3 regions of the Gordonia sp. Swx-4 genome follow, and region 2 is predicted to be linked to each of the others. Evidence: predicted binding sites of a transcription regulator. Region 2 holds the regulator's gene; each other region holds the start of a gene.

Region 1 (5,218 bases), 2.5 Mb from region 2:
ATGGATAAGCCTTTCGCGTCGGATGTGTACTCAAAACCCCTTGCCTCGCTGGAGGATTTCGAGCAGGTAGTCACCGTAGCCGGACTTGCGCAGCTTCTCCGCGCGGGACCGGAGCCCGTCGTCGTCGAGAAAGCCCCGACGCCACGCGATCTCTTCCGGCACAGCGATCTTGAGACCCTGGCGTTGTTCGACGGTACGCACGAAGTTACCGGCGTCGAGAAGGCTGTCGAAGGTTCCGGTGTCGAGCCAGGCGGTGCCACGCGGCAGGACCGTCACCGACAGTTTGCCGCGTTCGAGATAGTGGGCGTTGATGTCGGTGATCTCGTACTCACCGCGGGCGCTGGGCTCGAGACCTCGGGCGATCTCGACCACGTCGTTGTCGTAGAAGTACAGACCGGGCACGGCGAAGCTCGACTTCGGTTGTGCCGGCTTCTCTTCCAGCGAGATCGCGGTACCGTTCGCGTCGAAGTCGACCACCCCATAGGCCTCTGGATTGGACACCCAGTAGGCGAAGACCGCACCGCCGTCGACGTTCTCGAAGCCCTGCAACTGACTGCCGAGACCGGGACCGTAGAAAATGTTGTCGCCCAGCACGAGTGCCACCGACTCGTCGCCGATGTGGTCGGCGCCGAGCGTGAAGGCCTGCGCGAGTCCGTCGGGTGAGGGTTGGGTCTTGTAGGTGAGGTTGATGCCGAACTGGTCACCGTTGCCGAGCAACCCCTGGAAGGCCGGCGCGTCGTGCGGAGTGGTGATGATGAGGATGTCGCGGATACCGGCGAGCATCAGCGTCGAGAGCGGGTAATAGATCATCGGCTTGTCGTAGACCGGGACGAGCTGCTTGCTCACACCCTGCGTGATCGGGTGCAGGCGCGTGCCCGTACCACCGGCCAGAATGATCCCTCGCATGCGCTTCAGCCTAGTGCCCGACGATCCGGCTCACCGAGTGCACACCCGGCGCCTCGGTAGAGTGACGTCCACGAATACCTCTGGCGGAAGGAACGACGTGCGTGTTCTCGTGACCGGTGGTGCCGGTTTCATCGGCGCCAACTTCGTGCTGCGCACCCTGGCCACCCGCCCCGACGTCTCAATTCGGGTCCTGGACAAACTCACCTACGCCGCCAACCCCGAAACCCTCGCCCCGGTCGCCGACCGCGTCGAACTGATCGAAGGCGACATCGCCGACGCCGCCCTGGTCCACAGGTTGGTGAGCGAGGCCGATCTGGTGGTGCACTTCGCCGCCGAATCCCACAACGACAACTCCCTGGCCGACCCCTCGGCCTTCGTACACACCAACCTGGTGGGCACCTACACGCTGCTCGAAGCCGTGCGCGCCCATCAGGTGCGCTACCACCACATCAGCACCGACGAGGTCTACGGCGACCTCGACCTCGACGACCCGGCCCGCTTCACCGAGCACACGGCCTACAACCCGTCGAGCCCGTATTCCTCGACCAAAGCCGGTTCCGACCTTCTCGTTCGGGCGTGGGTGCGGTCCTTCGGCGTCGCCGCGACCATCTCCAACTGCTCGAACAACTACGGCCCGTATCAGCACATCGAGAAGTTCATCCCCCGCCAGATCACCAACGTCCTCTCCGGTGAGCGCCCCAAGCTCTACGGCGACGGCCGCAACGTCCGCGACTGGATCCACGTCGACGACCACAACGACGCGGTGTGGACCATCATCGACCAGGGCCGGATCGGCGAGACCTACTTGATCGGCGCCGACGGCGAGGTCGACAACCGCACCGTCGTCGAAACCATCCTCGAACTCCTCGACCAACCCACCGACGCGTTCGACTTCGTCACCGACCGCCCCGGCCACGACCGCCGCTACGCCATCGACTCCACCCGCCTACGCACCGAACTCGGCTGGCAACCCAACTACAACGACTTCCGCGCCGGCCTGGCCGCCACCATCGACTGGTACCGCGACAACACCGACTGGTGGCAGCCCGCCAAGGACGCCGTCGAACAGAAATACGCCGCCACCGAGCGGGTGACGGGCTGACCGCTGCCGGTCGTTTGGCGTTCTCCCAGGTCCGCCGCCTACGGTGGTTTCATGCGCGTACTCGTCAGCGGCGGCGCGGGCTACATCGGCTCGCACACCGTGATCCAGCTGGTCTCCGCCGGTCATGACGTCGTCATCGTCGACGACTTCAGCAACGCCAAGCCCACCGTGGTCGGTCGGCTCGAGGCGTTGAGCGGTCGTTCCATCCCGGTGCACGCCTTCGACCTCGCGGACGTGGACAAGACCGAACACTTCTTCGCTCACGAGGACGTCGACGCGGTCATCCATTTCGCCGGGTACAAGGCGGTCGGCGAATCGGTGGCCAAGCCGCTGGACTACTACCAGAACAACCTCGGCACCACGTTCTCGCTGTTGCGGGCGATGGAACGCCACGACGTCCACACGCTGGTGTTCTCGTCGTCGGCGACCGTCTACGGTGCGGACCCCGAGCTACCGATGACCGAGGACCTCCCGACGTCGGCCACCAATCCGTACGGCTGGACGAAGGTGATGATCGAGCAAGTGCTGCGCGACGTCGCCGCCAGTTCCGACGCCTGGCGGATCGCCGCGCTGCGCTACTTCAACCCGGTGGGCGCGCACCCGAGCGGTCAGATCGGCGAAGACCCGTCGGGCATCCCGAACAATCTGATGCCGTTCGTCGCGCAGGTCGCGGTGGGCCGGCGCGAGAAGCTGTCGGTCTTCGGCGACGACTACGACACCCCTGACGGCACCGGCGTCCGCGACTACATCCACGTCGACGACCTCGCCGCCGGACACGTCGCCGCTCTGGACCGGATCAGCACCGGCGACACCGGCATGTCGACGTGGAACCTCGGTACCGGGCAGGGTGTCTCGGTCCTCGAGGTCGTCCACGCCTTCGAGAAGGCCAGCGGCAAGCCGATCCCGTACGAGATCGCACCCCGCCGACCCGGTGACATCGCCGCGTCGTATGCCGATCCCACCCGGGCGAACGCCGATCTGAACTGGCACGCCACCAAGACAATCGACGACATGTGCGTCGACACGTGGCGATGGCAGTCCGAGAACCCGACGGGCTACCCCGACGCCTGAACCGTCACCGAGCCGCGTACGAATCGTCGGGATCGATGATCTCGTCGGTGGCCCACCCGATGTAGCGCCGGGCCGACGTCTCGACGACCTCGCGTGCGTCCTTGTCCACGACGACGCCGAATGCGTCGTACAGCCGGTCGAACGGCAGGGCCGTGACCCGGTCGACGATCTGACGAATGAGCCTGGGCGACAACGGGATCATGTTCGGATAGCTGCGCATGAACGTCACCATTCCCGGCTGCATGACACCTTTGACGGTGTCGCCGGTCAGCAGCGCTCCCCGACCGTCGGCGGCGTCCGGTAGGTGCAGCACAGCGCTGCCGGGAAAATGTCCGCCGCACTGGATGAGTCGCACTCCGCCGAGAACCTCGGCTTCGCCGGACCAGAACTCGACCACGGGGTCCGGCCGGGTCAGCCATCGACGATCGAGATCGTTGTAGAAGACCGGGACCCCGCCGAACCGATGACTGAGCGAGACACTCGCGCCGTAGAGGTGCGGGTGGCTGGCGGCGATGGCCTCGACACCGCCGTGCTCTTCCAGCCAGCCGACGAGGGACGGACCGATGAACCCCGGCGGCTCCCAGAGGATATTGCCGTTCAGGGTGGCCACCAGGAATCCTCGTTGCCCGATGCCGACCGCCGGTCGCAGCGACAGCCGGATGAGACCCGGCTCCTCTTCGGCAACATCGAGCGCGTTGTCGGCGTTCTCGTCAAGCCGGGTCCACTGCTGCCCGCTCGTCGGGATCCATTGCCGGTCGTCGTCACAGATCGGGCAGACCTCGGGTAGGTCGGCGTCGGGAGCGAACTCGTTTGCGCAGAAAACGCACATCCACGGCTGCATGGTTCGACGCTAACGCGGGCCCGGTCAACAGGTCAGTGGTTCCGCACAGATTCGGACGGCGAACCGACGAGATGTGGACAATACCAGGCGACACCGACAAAACCCTTGCGACGTATTTCTGGCGACAATCGTTGCAGCACTGGCTAATCGGGTGTACTGTCGAACATATATTCGCACGATGTTTCCGGGGGGGGGTGACCGTCTTGACCGAGATCTCTCAGGCTGATGGTCCCACTTCGCGCGCAGAAGAACTTCTGAGTGAACTGCACCGGATCACCACCGAGCTGCAGACTGTTGATCTGACACAGTGTTCGGATGCCGAGCTCGTCGACGTCGCTGCCGAGACCGAACGGGCAATCGCCCGAATGACTTTCGCCGGCGACCGGCAAATCGTCGAGATCGCCGACCGCGACCTACCCCACAAGACCGGCCACCGCAGCATCACCCAGTTCATGACCCACCGCCTACGCATGGCCGACCCCATGCGCCGCACCAAACAACGCCACGCGACCGCCACCCACCTCAGCCCGACCGGTGAACCACTCGAACCCGAACGCCCTGCTCTGGCAGAGGCATTGGCCGACGGCAAGGTCAGCACCTCCCACGTCCGGGCAGTACTCGATGTACTCGACCAGATCCCGCACGCCACCGACCACGACGTCAAAGTCGCCGCCGAACGACAGATGGCCGAGATCGCCGTTGACCACACCCCCGCCGACATCACCGCCCTCGGCTCGCGGCTACTGGCCCACCTCGACCCCGACGGCACACTCACCGACGACACCGACCGCAAACGTCGCCGGAATCTGTACGTGAACCGGCAACGCGCCGACGGCACCGCCAAACTCACCGCCACCCTCACCCCTGAACTCCTTGCCCGGGTCACCATGCTGCTCGCCGTCTGGGCGAAACCCGGCATGAACAACCCCGACGACCCCGACTCCCCGCGGGGGTCGATCGAGGACGCCGACCCCGACGCCGTTGCCGCTGCTGCCGAACGTGATGACCGCACCCCGGCCCAGCTCAACCACGACGCCTTCAACGCCCTCCTGAAAGCGGTGTTGGAGGACGGCATGCTCGGCAAAAGCCACCGCGGGTTGCCGATGCAGATGATCTTCAAAGCCGACCTCAACGATCTACTCCGCGAAGCCGGGTTCGCCACCACCGCCACCGGCACCCTCATCCCGATCGACGATGTCATCCGCATGGCCGCCGACGCCCAACCCTGGCTGGCCGTGTTCAAAGACGCCACCGCCGTCCCGCTCTACTTCGGCCGCGGCAAACGCCTCGCCACCCGC
Region 2 (5,218 bases):
ACCTCGCCGCGTCGCAGCGGGGTGGCGAGTTCGAGGGTGCGGTCGACGCTGGGATTGGCGGAGACGGTGAGGATCACGCGATCACGACCTCGACGCCGCGGGCGGACAGTGCGGCCGAGAACTGCGGATCGACGCCGGAATCGGTGATGAGAACGTCGATGTCGTCGATGCCGGCGAAACCGGACAGCTCCTCGCGCTCCATCTTCGAACTGTCGGCGAGGACGACGACGCGGCGGGCTGCGGCGACCATCGCCGCCTTCACCGCCGCCTCGTCGGGATCGGGGGTGGACAGACCGTGCGCCTCGCTCAGGCCGTTGGTGCCGATGAACGCGGTCGTCACGCGGAGTCGGCCGAGCGCGGCGACCGTTTCGGCGCCGACCGTCGCCTGCGTGAGTCCGCGGACGCGACCGCCGAGGGAGTGGAGACCGTCGGCATGGCGTCCGGCGAGCAGCCCGGCGATCGGGAGGCTGTTGGTGATCAGTGTGAGATCGCGGTCGCGCGGCATGGCCTCGGCGGCCCGGAAGGTGGTGGTGCCGGCGTCGAAGAGCACCGATCCGCCGTCGGGCGGGAGGAAACGAAGCGCGGCACGGCCGATCGCGGCCTTCTCCTCGGTCTGTTCCGTCTCGCGCTCGTCGATGCCGAGTTCACCGATCACGCGCAGGACCTCGGGGCGGACGGCACCGCCGTGGACTCGCTGCAGGTGCCCGGCACGTTCGAGCACCGCGAGGTCGCGGCGGACCGTCTCACTGGTCACGTCGAACTTCGCGGCGAGCTCGGCGACCGAGGCGCGTCCTGCGACGCGTACCTCCTCGGCGATGGCCTGCTGTCTCTCCTCGGCGTACACACCGGCTCCGTTCTGATCGTTCCCGTGGCGCTGATCGGGCCGTCCAATGTGGGAACATGTGGCTTTGCGTGTTGTAGTAATTGTGTTTACGCCTGTTTATGTTGACAAGTCAAGAAGAATTTGTAACCGTGGTCACATGACGCAGATTCTGACGGGGACGCCGGTTGTCGGTGGTGTGGCTCTCGGGCCCGCACTCTGGCCGGGACGCCGACCCGACCACTCCGCAGAGGCACTGGGCGCAGGCGTCGAGATCGCCGAGGACCGTCGCGCCGACGAGGCCGAACGGTTCACCGCCGCGGCGGCCGCGGTCGCCGCGCGCCTACGTGAGCGTGCATCGCAGAACACCGGCGTCGCCGCCGAGGTGCTCACCGCAACGGCCGGACTCGCGGAGGACCGCGGCTGGATCGGTGCCGCCTCGGGTCTGATCGCCAAGGGCGCCTCGGCGCCGTCGGCCGCCGTCGCCGCCACTGAACAGTTCGCCGCCGTGTTCACCAAGCTCGGTGGGCTCATGGCCGAGCGCGTCACCGATCTCAACGACGTCCGCGACCGCGTCCTCGCCGAACTCCTGGGCCTCCCCGAGCCCGGCGTGCCCACGCCGGACGTGCCCTCGGTCCTCCTCGCCGACGACCTCGCGCCCGCCGACACCGCGGGGCTCGATCCCGCCACCACCATCGCGCTGGTTACCCGCCTGGGCGGGCCCACCAGCCACACCGCGATCATCGCCCGGCAGCTCGGCATCCCGTGTGTCGTCGCGGTCCCCGGTCTCGCCGGGATCGACTCGGGCACGGTGATACTCGTGGACGGCACGACAGGCGAGATCGTCGTGCAACCCGACAACGCCGCCGCGCGGGCCCGTGTCGACGAGTACACGCGTCAGGCCGCACGGGTCGCCGGCTGGTCGGGCCCGGGTCGCACCGCCGACGGTGTGGAGGTGGCGATCCTGGCCAACGTCGCCGACGGATCGTCGGCCCGTGCGGCCACCGATCATCCGGTGGAGGGCGTCGGACTGTTCCGCACCGAACTGGCCTTCCTCGAACGCGCCGACGAGCCGTCGGTGGAGGAACAGGCGGACATCTATCGCGAGGTGCTCGACGCGTTCGGCGGCCGCAGGGTCGTCATCCGTACGCTCGACGCCGGCTCGGACAAGCCGCTGCGCTTCGTGCACCAGCCCGAGGAGGCCAACCCGGCGCTCGGTGTGCGCGGCGACCGGATCGCCTTGGCACACCCCGAGATCCGTGCCCATCAGCTCGACGCGATCACACGCGCCGCGGAGGGTTCCGAGACGAGCCCCTGGGTCATGGCGCCGATGATCGCCTCACCGGCCGAGGCGGCCGCCTTCGCCGCTCAGGTACGGGAACGCGGACTGGTCGCCGGGGTGATGATCGAGGTCCCCGCCGCCGCGATCCTCGCGCCGGCGATCCTGGCCGAGGTCGACTTCGTCTCGATCGGCACCAACGACCTCACGCAGTACACGATGGCCGCCGACCGGATGTCGGCCGATCTCGCATCGCTGACCGATCCGTGGCAGCCGGCGGTCCTGCACCTCATCGCGACGGTCGCGCGGGCCGGACGGGATCAGGGGAAACCGGTGGGCGTGTGCGGCGAGGCCGCGGCGGACCCGATCCTCGCCTGTGTGCTCGTCGGGTTGGGTGTCACCTCGCTGTCGAGTGCTCCGGTGGCGGCCGCCGCGGTCGGTGCCCGCCTCGGCGGCGTCTCACGGTCGACCTGCGAAAACGCGGCGACAGCCGCGCTCGCCACCACCGATCCGGCTGCGGCGCGCGAGGCTGCCGCCGCGGTTCTCGAGAACGAAGAGGTCAGATACGCCGCATCACGGTGACGACCTTGCCGAGGATCACGGCCTCGTCGCCCGGGATCGGGTCGAACAGCTCGTTGTGCGGCATCAGCCAGACATGACCCTTCTGGCGTTTGAAGGTCTTGACCGTGGCCTCGCCGTCGATCATCGCGGCCACGATGTCGCCGTTGTCGGCCACGTTCTGCTGGCGGACGACCACCCAGTCGCCGTCGCAGATCGCGGCGTCGATCATCGACTCACCGACGACCTTCAGCAGGAACAGCGAACCCTCGCCGACGAGCTCGCGGGGGAGCGGGAAGACGTCCTCGACGGCTTCTTCCGCGAGGATCGGGCCGCCTGCGGCGATCCGGCCGAGCACCGGCACGAAGGTGGGCTCGGGTAGCGCACCACCGGTCGGTGAGGTGGGCGTCGGCGGCTCGCTCGGTGCGATGTTGACCGCTCGCGGACGATTCGCGTCGCGCTTGAGGAGGCCCTTGCGTTCGAGCGTCCGCAGTTGGTGGGCGACGGAGGAGGTCGACGTGAGACCCACCTCGTCACCGATCTCGCGGATGCTCGGCGGGTAACCGCGCTCGCGCACGGATCTGCGGATCACCTCGAGAACTCCGCGCTGCCGCGGCGTCAGCGAGGCCTCGGCCGCCGCCATGTCTGCCGGGGCGACGGGCTCGTCGGCGCCCCGCGCTCCGGTGCGCTTACCGCCGTCATCGCTCATGATCGGGTTCCTCTCGATTCCGAACGTGCTGGTAGATCGCTTGTCTGACGACGACCCTAGCCGAGAATGCCGACCGCATCAAACATTTGTTCGACGTGTTGCGAGACAAGTGTCGGAGTGCCGTGCTACAAATCGAACATCAGTGCATCGAACAGATGATCGACAATCGAACAGTTCGAACGCCGACGACGCAGTCGGAGCACGGACAAGCGTTCGACCGGAAACACGGAGGGCATCATGCGCACCGCCACTCTCATCGACCCCGACCGCTCCACCGATTCGGTCCGTGGTGACGTCCTGGAGCGTCCGCGCCCGATGCGCCGCGGCGACGGCCGCCGGCCCGTCGACGGGCGTCCGGTGCCGGAGTCGGCGGTCCGGGTCCGCCGGGTCGCCTCCACCCGGTGCGCCTCGCCGGTCGGTATGCGGGGTCGTGCACCGGTCGTACCCGTCTCGCGTGTTGCGCATACCGCGCCCTCGGCCGTCATCCGGCGGCGTCGGCGCACGGCGACGGCAATTCTCGCCGGCGTCGGGCTCGCTCTGGCCGTGTGGGTCATCGCGGTCGTCGGTCAGAACTACGCCGCGACGGTCACACCTTCTTCGGTCGGCACCGAGGTCGTACACGTGCGGTCGGGCGACTCGCTGAGCACCATCGCATCGCGCGTCGCCCCCGAGATGCCGCGTGAGGCGGTCGTCGACGAGATCATCCAGCTGAACGACCTCCCGTCGAGCGGGCTGCGCGTCGGTCAGCCGCTGCTCGCCCCCCGGTACCACTGAGCACGGGCGGTATCCTCGATGTCACAGGGACCGGCCGACTACCGGCCTGGCATGCGGCGCGGCTGCACCAGAGTGTCCCGTGACCTGCGTGAGGATACGATGCGCTGCCCCTTCTGCAAGAACGACGACACCAAGGTCATCGACTCGCGTGTCGCTGATGAGGGGCAGGCCATCCGGCGCCGCCGCTCCTGCGTGGAGTGCGGGCGACGCTTCTCGACCGTGGAGAGCGCGGTGCTCGCGGTGGTCAAACGCAACGGCGTCACCGAACCGTTCAGTCGCGAGAAGGTGATGAGGGGCGTCCGGCGCGCATGCCAGGGACGCCACGTCGCCGAGGACGCATTGGCGCAGCTCGCCCAGCAGGTCGAGGACACCGTACGTGCCAGTGGATCGGCCGAGATCCCCAGCAACGAGGTCGGTCTCGCGATCCTCAAGCCGCTGCGCGACCTCGACGAGGTCGCCTACCTGCGGTTCGCGTCGGTCTATCGCTCGTTCGACTCCGTCGAGGACTTCCAGCGCGAGATCGACGACCTCCGAGCCGCCTCAGCCGAGTCGGTCAAGAGTTCGTAGGACCCGCTTCTCCGACACCGGGTACGCGGTGCCGAGCCGTTCGGCGAACAATCCCACCCGCAGCTCCTCGACGAGCCACTGGGCCTCGTCGTTGACGTGCGCCTTCCGGTGGTCGGGCACCTGAGTCAGTCGTTGCGCCCACCGCTCGGTCACCCGGTCGACGACGGCTACTCCGGCCTGATCCCGGGCCGCCGATGCAGGGAGCGCCGACAGGCGGGCCTCGGCGGCCGCGAGGTAGCGCGGCACATTCTCCAGATGTCGTCGTGCGGTGGCGGCGACGAATCCGTCGAAGACGAGATTGTCCAGCTGTTCGGCGACGTCATCGGCCGCGAGTGAACCGGCATGTCGGTCGATCGCGGCACGGACCGGTGCCACCCAACCGAGGGATTCGACGGCGAGAGAGAAGTAGTCCGGTGCCGACTCGGTGATCCGTGGACGCAACTTCTCGGTGAGCACGCGGAATGTCTCGGGAGAGCGCACCGCCGACAGGGTGCCGGCGTCGAGGCCCGCC
Region 3 (5,218 bases), 140 kb from region 2:
AGAGCCGGGTCCCGGTGCGCTCGACCCAGAGGTCGGTGTGCGCGGGCTCCGCGGGCTGGGCCGGAGTGGCTGTGTTCTGTTCGATCGTCATGCTGGGATGAGTCCTCTCAGGCGGCGGGGCGGCGCTGGCACCGCTGACCATAGTAAGAGCCGTGGATCAGGACGAATTCCCGAACCGGTCGTGCCCGACGTCGTCAGGCAGCTCCCGCCTCTCGGCTTGCGTTGCGTTCTTTCCATTCCCGCACCGCGTGGATCACCTCGGTCGCATACCCGAGGTCGGGCTTGCCGCCGCCCACGGGCACCGTCGAATCCGCGGCCACCCGCGCATCAGGCGACCATTGCCCCGGCACGTGTGTCGCGGGACTCACGTCGATCACTGAACCGCCCGGCCGGTGGAACGAAAACCGTTGCGACCCATGCCCGGTGATACTGAACTCACCCCGATGCAACGCACGGTGACAGCTTCCACACAACAAGATCAGATTGTCCAACTCGGTCTCCCCACCGGCCGACCAGAACACCACGTGATGGGCGTGCAGATGCCGTGTGCGTTCACAGCCGGGCATCTGACAGCACCGGTCTCTCACGAACAACGCCCTGACGAGTGCCTTGTTCGGCGTCCGCGACTTACGCCCCAACCCCAGCAACGCCAACTTCCCCGGCGCTCCGGAAACCCTGCTGGACAACGCCTTCCGAACCGCAGCACCGCAGTGCGCCTCGTCCAACTCAGCCTCCGACAGTGCCGGCCCGTCATCAAGGTGTGCCTGCTGCCCACCCTCGTCGGTATGTATCAGGATCTCGGCTCCCGGTGCGAGATCAGGCATCGCGATCCCCTCGTGCACCATGTCTGCCATGGCCACCAACGCCGGCGCCAGATTCGACGGCACATTTCGCCACAGGTCCCGACGATTCGCCGGTTTGACCTCGGAGTCCGGTTCCCCATCCACGGTTTCCAACTCGCTTGCAGCGTTCCGCGGAACGCTCGACACCGCGGACAGATCCGCATCGTCGCAGGTCCGGGTGCGTTCGTACTCTGCCCGGACCGCACCGGCAAGAAGCCGGGCACCGTCTAGCGGAGACAGCGTCAGCGACACAGACAAGGAGCCATCCGCATTCCACTTCCACCGGCCTGTCGACTCCACCGGTGGGCGATTCTCCGACTCGATGCCACGATCCCGGTCGATCTGTCCTATCGCACGGACCGCCCGCTCCAGTTGCGACGCCGTACACGACAACGCCAGATTCACCAGTTCCTTCTCCCGCAACGCGGTCGCGACCCGCGTCAACGCCCGCACCTTCGAATACGACAACCGCCCCGCACCGAACGCCTGCCGAATCAACGGCAACTCCGTCAGAGCCTTCGCCACCCGTACCTGCTCCTGCGCTGTGCGTTGAGAGACACCCGCCTTCCACGAGAGCCAGTGCGCGAGCGAATGCACACCCGGCCCCCGCCACGACTCCCGCTCATCCAATTCCGCCACCAGAGACAAGAACTCGGCCGTGAGCGCGGTGATCTGCGCGGCATAACCCAGCACTCTGCTTTCCAACACGTCATCGGACAAGGACGCCGGATCCGCGCCATCGAACATCGACGACACATTCTCACCGTGCAGCACCGAAACAGACACCCCAAGCCCCCAGCTGTTCGAACGGATATACGAACAACTTAGCGGCGCCCACCGACAAAACAGCTGGCCAAGGCTCTTCGAGCGTTCCGCGGAACGCTCGTAGCCTTCACCGGACTCGTCGATGCCTGCACAGCGGCTTCGCCGCGGTCACGCTCCGCACGTAAGCGCAGGGAGCACTACGGACTCAACGTGTGCGACGCCGTGGAGCAGTCTGGCACTTCGGGCAAAAGTAAGAGCTGCGGTTCATGAAAGATTCCCGGCGCATGATCGCCCCGCATCGCCGGCACGGCTGCCCCTCACGCCCGTAGGCGTTGAGGGAGCGTTCGAAGTACCCCGACTGGCCGTTGACGTTGACGTACAGCGCGTCGAAGGACGTGCCCCCGACCTCGACCGCCTCGGTCATCACCGCGGTGGCGGCGTCGATAAGTTCGAGGAGCTTCTTACGCGAGATCGTCTCGGCGACACGCGCACCGTGAAGTCGGGCCCGCCACAGCGCCTCGTCGGCGTAGATGTTGCCGACCCCGGAGATGACCGTCTGGTCGAGCAGGACACGTTTGATCTCGGAGTGCTTGGCGCGCATGCGCGTTACGACGCCCGCCGAGTCGAAGGCGGGGTCGAACGGGTCGGGAGCGATGTGCGCCACCGACACCGGGATGTCGGCCGCGTCATCGGAGACCGCATAGTCGTCGAGATGCCAACCTCCGAAGGTCCGCTGATCGACGAACCGCAGTTCGTTGTCGTCGTCGAGGTGTGCGCGGATGCGGAGATGGGTGTGGTCGGGCGCCCCGTCGCGGGCGATGAGCATCTGCCCGCTCATGCCGAGATGCACGACGAGAGCGGCACGGTCGGTGTCGTCGGCGACGTCGATCCACATGTACTTGCCGCGACGCCGCACTCCGGTGACGTGTTTGCCCGCGAGGCGACCGATCAGGTCCGGTTCGCCGCCGACGTGGCGGCGGGCGGCACGCGGATGCAGCACCTCGACCGCGGTCACGGTCCGTCCGGTCAGATGCTTCTCGAGACCCATGCGGACGGTCTCGACCTCGGGTAGTTCAGGCATGAAGAGTTGTTGTCACGACGCTGTTGTCACGACGACGCTTCGGCGCGTTCGGTGAGCGCCTTCCACGCGTGGGCCGCCGCCTGCTGCTCGGCCTCTTTCTTGGTGCGTCCGACGCCCTCGCCGAGGTTCTCCCCCGCGATCATCGCGATCGCGGTGAACTCTTTGTTGTGATCCGGGCCGGTGGACGAGATCTGGTACTGCGGTGGGCCATAGCCGCGTTCGGAGCTCAGCTCCTGCAGCGAGGTCTTCCAGTCCAGACCGGCGCCGAGCTGTCCGGCCTTCTCGATGCGTTCGTCGAAGAGGCGCAGGATGATCCGCTGCGAGGTCTCCAGGCCGTGGCTGAGAAACACCGCGCCGAACAGGGATTCGAGACCGTCGGCGAGGATCGAGTCCTTGTCTCGACCGCCCGTCATCTCCTCGCCACGGCCGAGATACAGGTACTTGCCCAGGCCACCCTCGTCGCCGAGACCGCGTGCCACGTCGGCGAGCGCGTGCATGTTGACCACGCTCGCACGGATCTTCGCGAGTTCGCCCTCGGGACGGTCAGGAAAATGCAGGTACAGGCGCTCGGTGATCACCACGCCCAGGACGGAGTCACCGAGGAACTCGAGGCGCTCGTTGGTCGGCAGACCGCCGTGCTCGTAGGCGTACGAGCGGTGCGTGAGCGCCAGCGTCAGAAGGTCTTCGGGGATGTCGGTGTCGAGTGCGGCGAGCAGCGCCCGCCGACCCTCCTCACGTGTGCTTTCAGTCACGACTTTCCTGGTCGTCCGGGTTCCCGTCTTCTGCGAGTTCGGAGAACTTGTTCGCGAGACCGGCCCAGCGGGGATCGATCAGTTCGTGCGCATGGCCCGGTTCGGCGACCGCGAGACGGATGCCACACACCTGGCACAGTCCCGGGCAGTCCTCCGAGCACAGCGGGGACATCGGCAGTTCCAGCGCGACCGCGTCGATGATCGACTGCTCGAGGTCGATGCGGTCGTCGACGATGCGATGCACGTCGTCTTCCTCGGTGGTCTGCTCGGTCACACTGTCGGGGTACGCGAAGAGCTCGGTCAGGAAGACAGTCACCGTGCCGTCGATCGGTTCGATGCAGCGCGAACACTGACCGGCGGTCTCACCGCACGCGGTGCCGGTCACCAGGATTCCCTCGCTCACCGATTCGAGCCGGAGGTCGAGATCGACATCCGAGCCGGCCGGGATGCCGATCATCTCGACCCCGAGCTTGTCGGGGGTCGTGACCGTCCGGTGCACCTCGGACATGGTGCCCGGGCGCCGACCCAGCGGCCGGACGTCGAGGACGAAGGGATCGCGACGCGACGCCGAATCGGGACCGTGCGACGCTTCTGATGTCACAGCATGATCAGACACAAACTGCACCATACGCTCGCGATCGCGAATCATCGACTGACGCCACGGTATGCGCCGGATCGGCCGTCGGGCAGGTCACACCGCCAGCGGGGATCCCTGGTCGCGGTCGTAGGAGTTGCGGGTCGCTTCGTCGACGCTGCGGGGGTATTCGACGTAGTCGTGCATGCCCGCACCGGTGCGCAGCTGGTGACGTCCACGGTTCACCGAACGCAGTGTGCCGGTGAGGATCTCCTCGAACTGGGCCAGCTTCTCGTCCACGTACACGTCGCAGTCGCCGCGCAGGCGATCCGCCTCCGCGTGGGCCGCGTCGATGATGCGTTCGGCTTCGGACTTGGCCGCACCGACGACCTCGGTCTCCGACACCAGGCGCTGCTGCTCGGCGATGCCGTCGGCCACCGACTTGTCGTAGGTGTTGTTCGCCGCATCGACGGTGCGCTGCGCCTCGGCGCGGGCGCGACCGGTGACGGCCTCGAACTCGCGGGCGGCACTGGTCTGCAGCCGGCGCGCCTCCTCGGTGGCGTCCTCGACGAGCGAGTGCGAGTGCGAGCTCGCCTCGTCGACCATGCGGTCGGCCTGCGCCTTGGCCTCGGACAGGATGCGGTCGGCCTCGGCGCGGGCGTGCGCCAGCACGGCCTCGGACTCGGAGTCGGCCTTGGCCACCGTCGTCTCGGCGTGCTCGCGCGCATCGCCGATGAGGGTGTCGCGCTGATCGAGGACGTCCTGCGCGTCGTCGAGTTCGCCCGGGATGGAGTCCTTGATGTCGTCGAGGAGTTCGAGCACGTCACCGCGCGGCACGACACAGCCCGCGGTCATCGGCACACTCCGCGCCTCCTCGACAATCGCCACGAGTTCGTCGAGAGCCTCAAATACCCGGTACACAGCCACCCCAATCCGGCGCTTGCCTGTTTGCAACAGTTGGTGAATCTGTGACTATTGTGCCGAATGTTGCGCCTGTGATTAGTGAAGCGCGTGGGGTGTGTCGCAATTCCCGCAGGTGGGTCCTAGACGGAACGCTCCCCGGTGAGCTTCGCGGTCAGGTTCTTGTGGATGTGCGGCGACAGGAAGGGCGTGACGTCACCGCCGAGCTTGGCCACCTCTTTGACGAGCGAGCTGGACACATGCGCGAACCGGGGGTCGGTGAGCAGAAAGACCGTCTCGACGT

Evidence for each region. Region 2 encodes LexA, which represses DNA repair genes until DNA is damaged. Its sites were predicted from a motif close to CGAACANNTGTTCG; they were not measured.
Region 1: PWF70_RS02600 (DUF222 domain-containing protein) is a predicted target of LexA. The motif match lies at 4,081-4,094, and genes of this name have one in related genera.
Region 3: PWF70_RS14520 (HNH endonuclease signature motif containing protein) is a predicted target of LexA. The motif match lies at 1,647-1,660, and genes of this name have one in related genera.

The regions. Positions count from the first base shown of each region.
Region 1 covers NZ_CP128197.1:571,764-576,981, reverse strand. The annotation lists gene PWF70_RS02625 (dTDP-4-dehydrorhamnose 3,5-epimerase family protein) at 1-2, opposite strand, end outside; gene rfbA (glucose-1-phosphate thymidylyltransferase RfbA) at 31-906, opposite strand; gene rfbB (dTDP-glucose 4,6-dehydratase) at 1,004-2,008, shown strand; gene galE (UDP-glucose 4-epimerase GalE) at 2,060-3,079, shown strand; gene PWF70_RS02605 (MBL fold metallo-hydrolase) at 3,084-3,920, opposite strand; gene PWF70_RS02600 (DUF222 domain-containing protein) at 4,115-5,218, shown strand, end outside.
Region 2 covers NZ_CP128197.1:3,044,882-3,050,099, reverse strand. The annotation lists gene pfkB (1-phosphofructokinase) at 1-77, opposite strand, end outside; gene PWF70_RS13840 (DeoR/GlpR family DNA-binding transcription regulator) at 74-844, opposite strand; gene PWF70_RS13835 (putative PEP-binding protein) at 981-2,681, shown strand; gene lexA (transcriptional repressor LexA) at 2,659-3,366, opposite strand; gene PWF70_RS13825 (LysM peptidoglycan-binding domain-containing protein) at 3,604-4,140, shown strand; gene nrdR (transcriptional regulator NrdR) at 4,240-4,707, shown strand; gene hrpA (ATP-dependent RNA helicase HrpA) at 4,681-5,218, opposite strand, start outside.
Region 3 covers NZ_CP128197.1:3,187,391-3,192,608, forward strand. The annotation lists gene PWF70_RS14515 (OsmC family protein) at 1-91, opposite strand, end outside; gene PWF70_RS14520 (HNH endonuclease signature motif containing protein) at 195-1,589, opposite strand; gene mutM (bifunctional DNA-formamidopyrimidine glycosylase/DNA-(apurinic or apyrimidinic site) lyase) at 1,813-2,688, opposite strand; gene rnc (ribonuclease III) at 2,715-3,440, opposite strand; gene PWF70_RS14535 (YceD family protein) at 3,433-4,089, opposite strand; gene PWF70_RS14540 (DivIVA domain-containing protein) at 4,132-4,935, opposite strand; gene coaD (pantetheine-phosphate adenylyltransferase) at 5,058-5,218, opposite strand, start outside.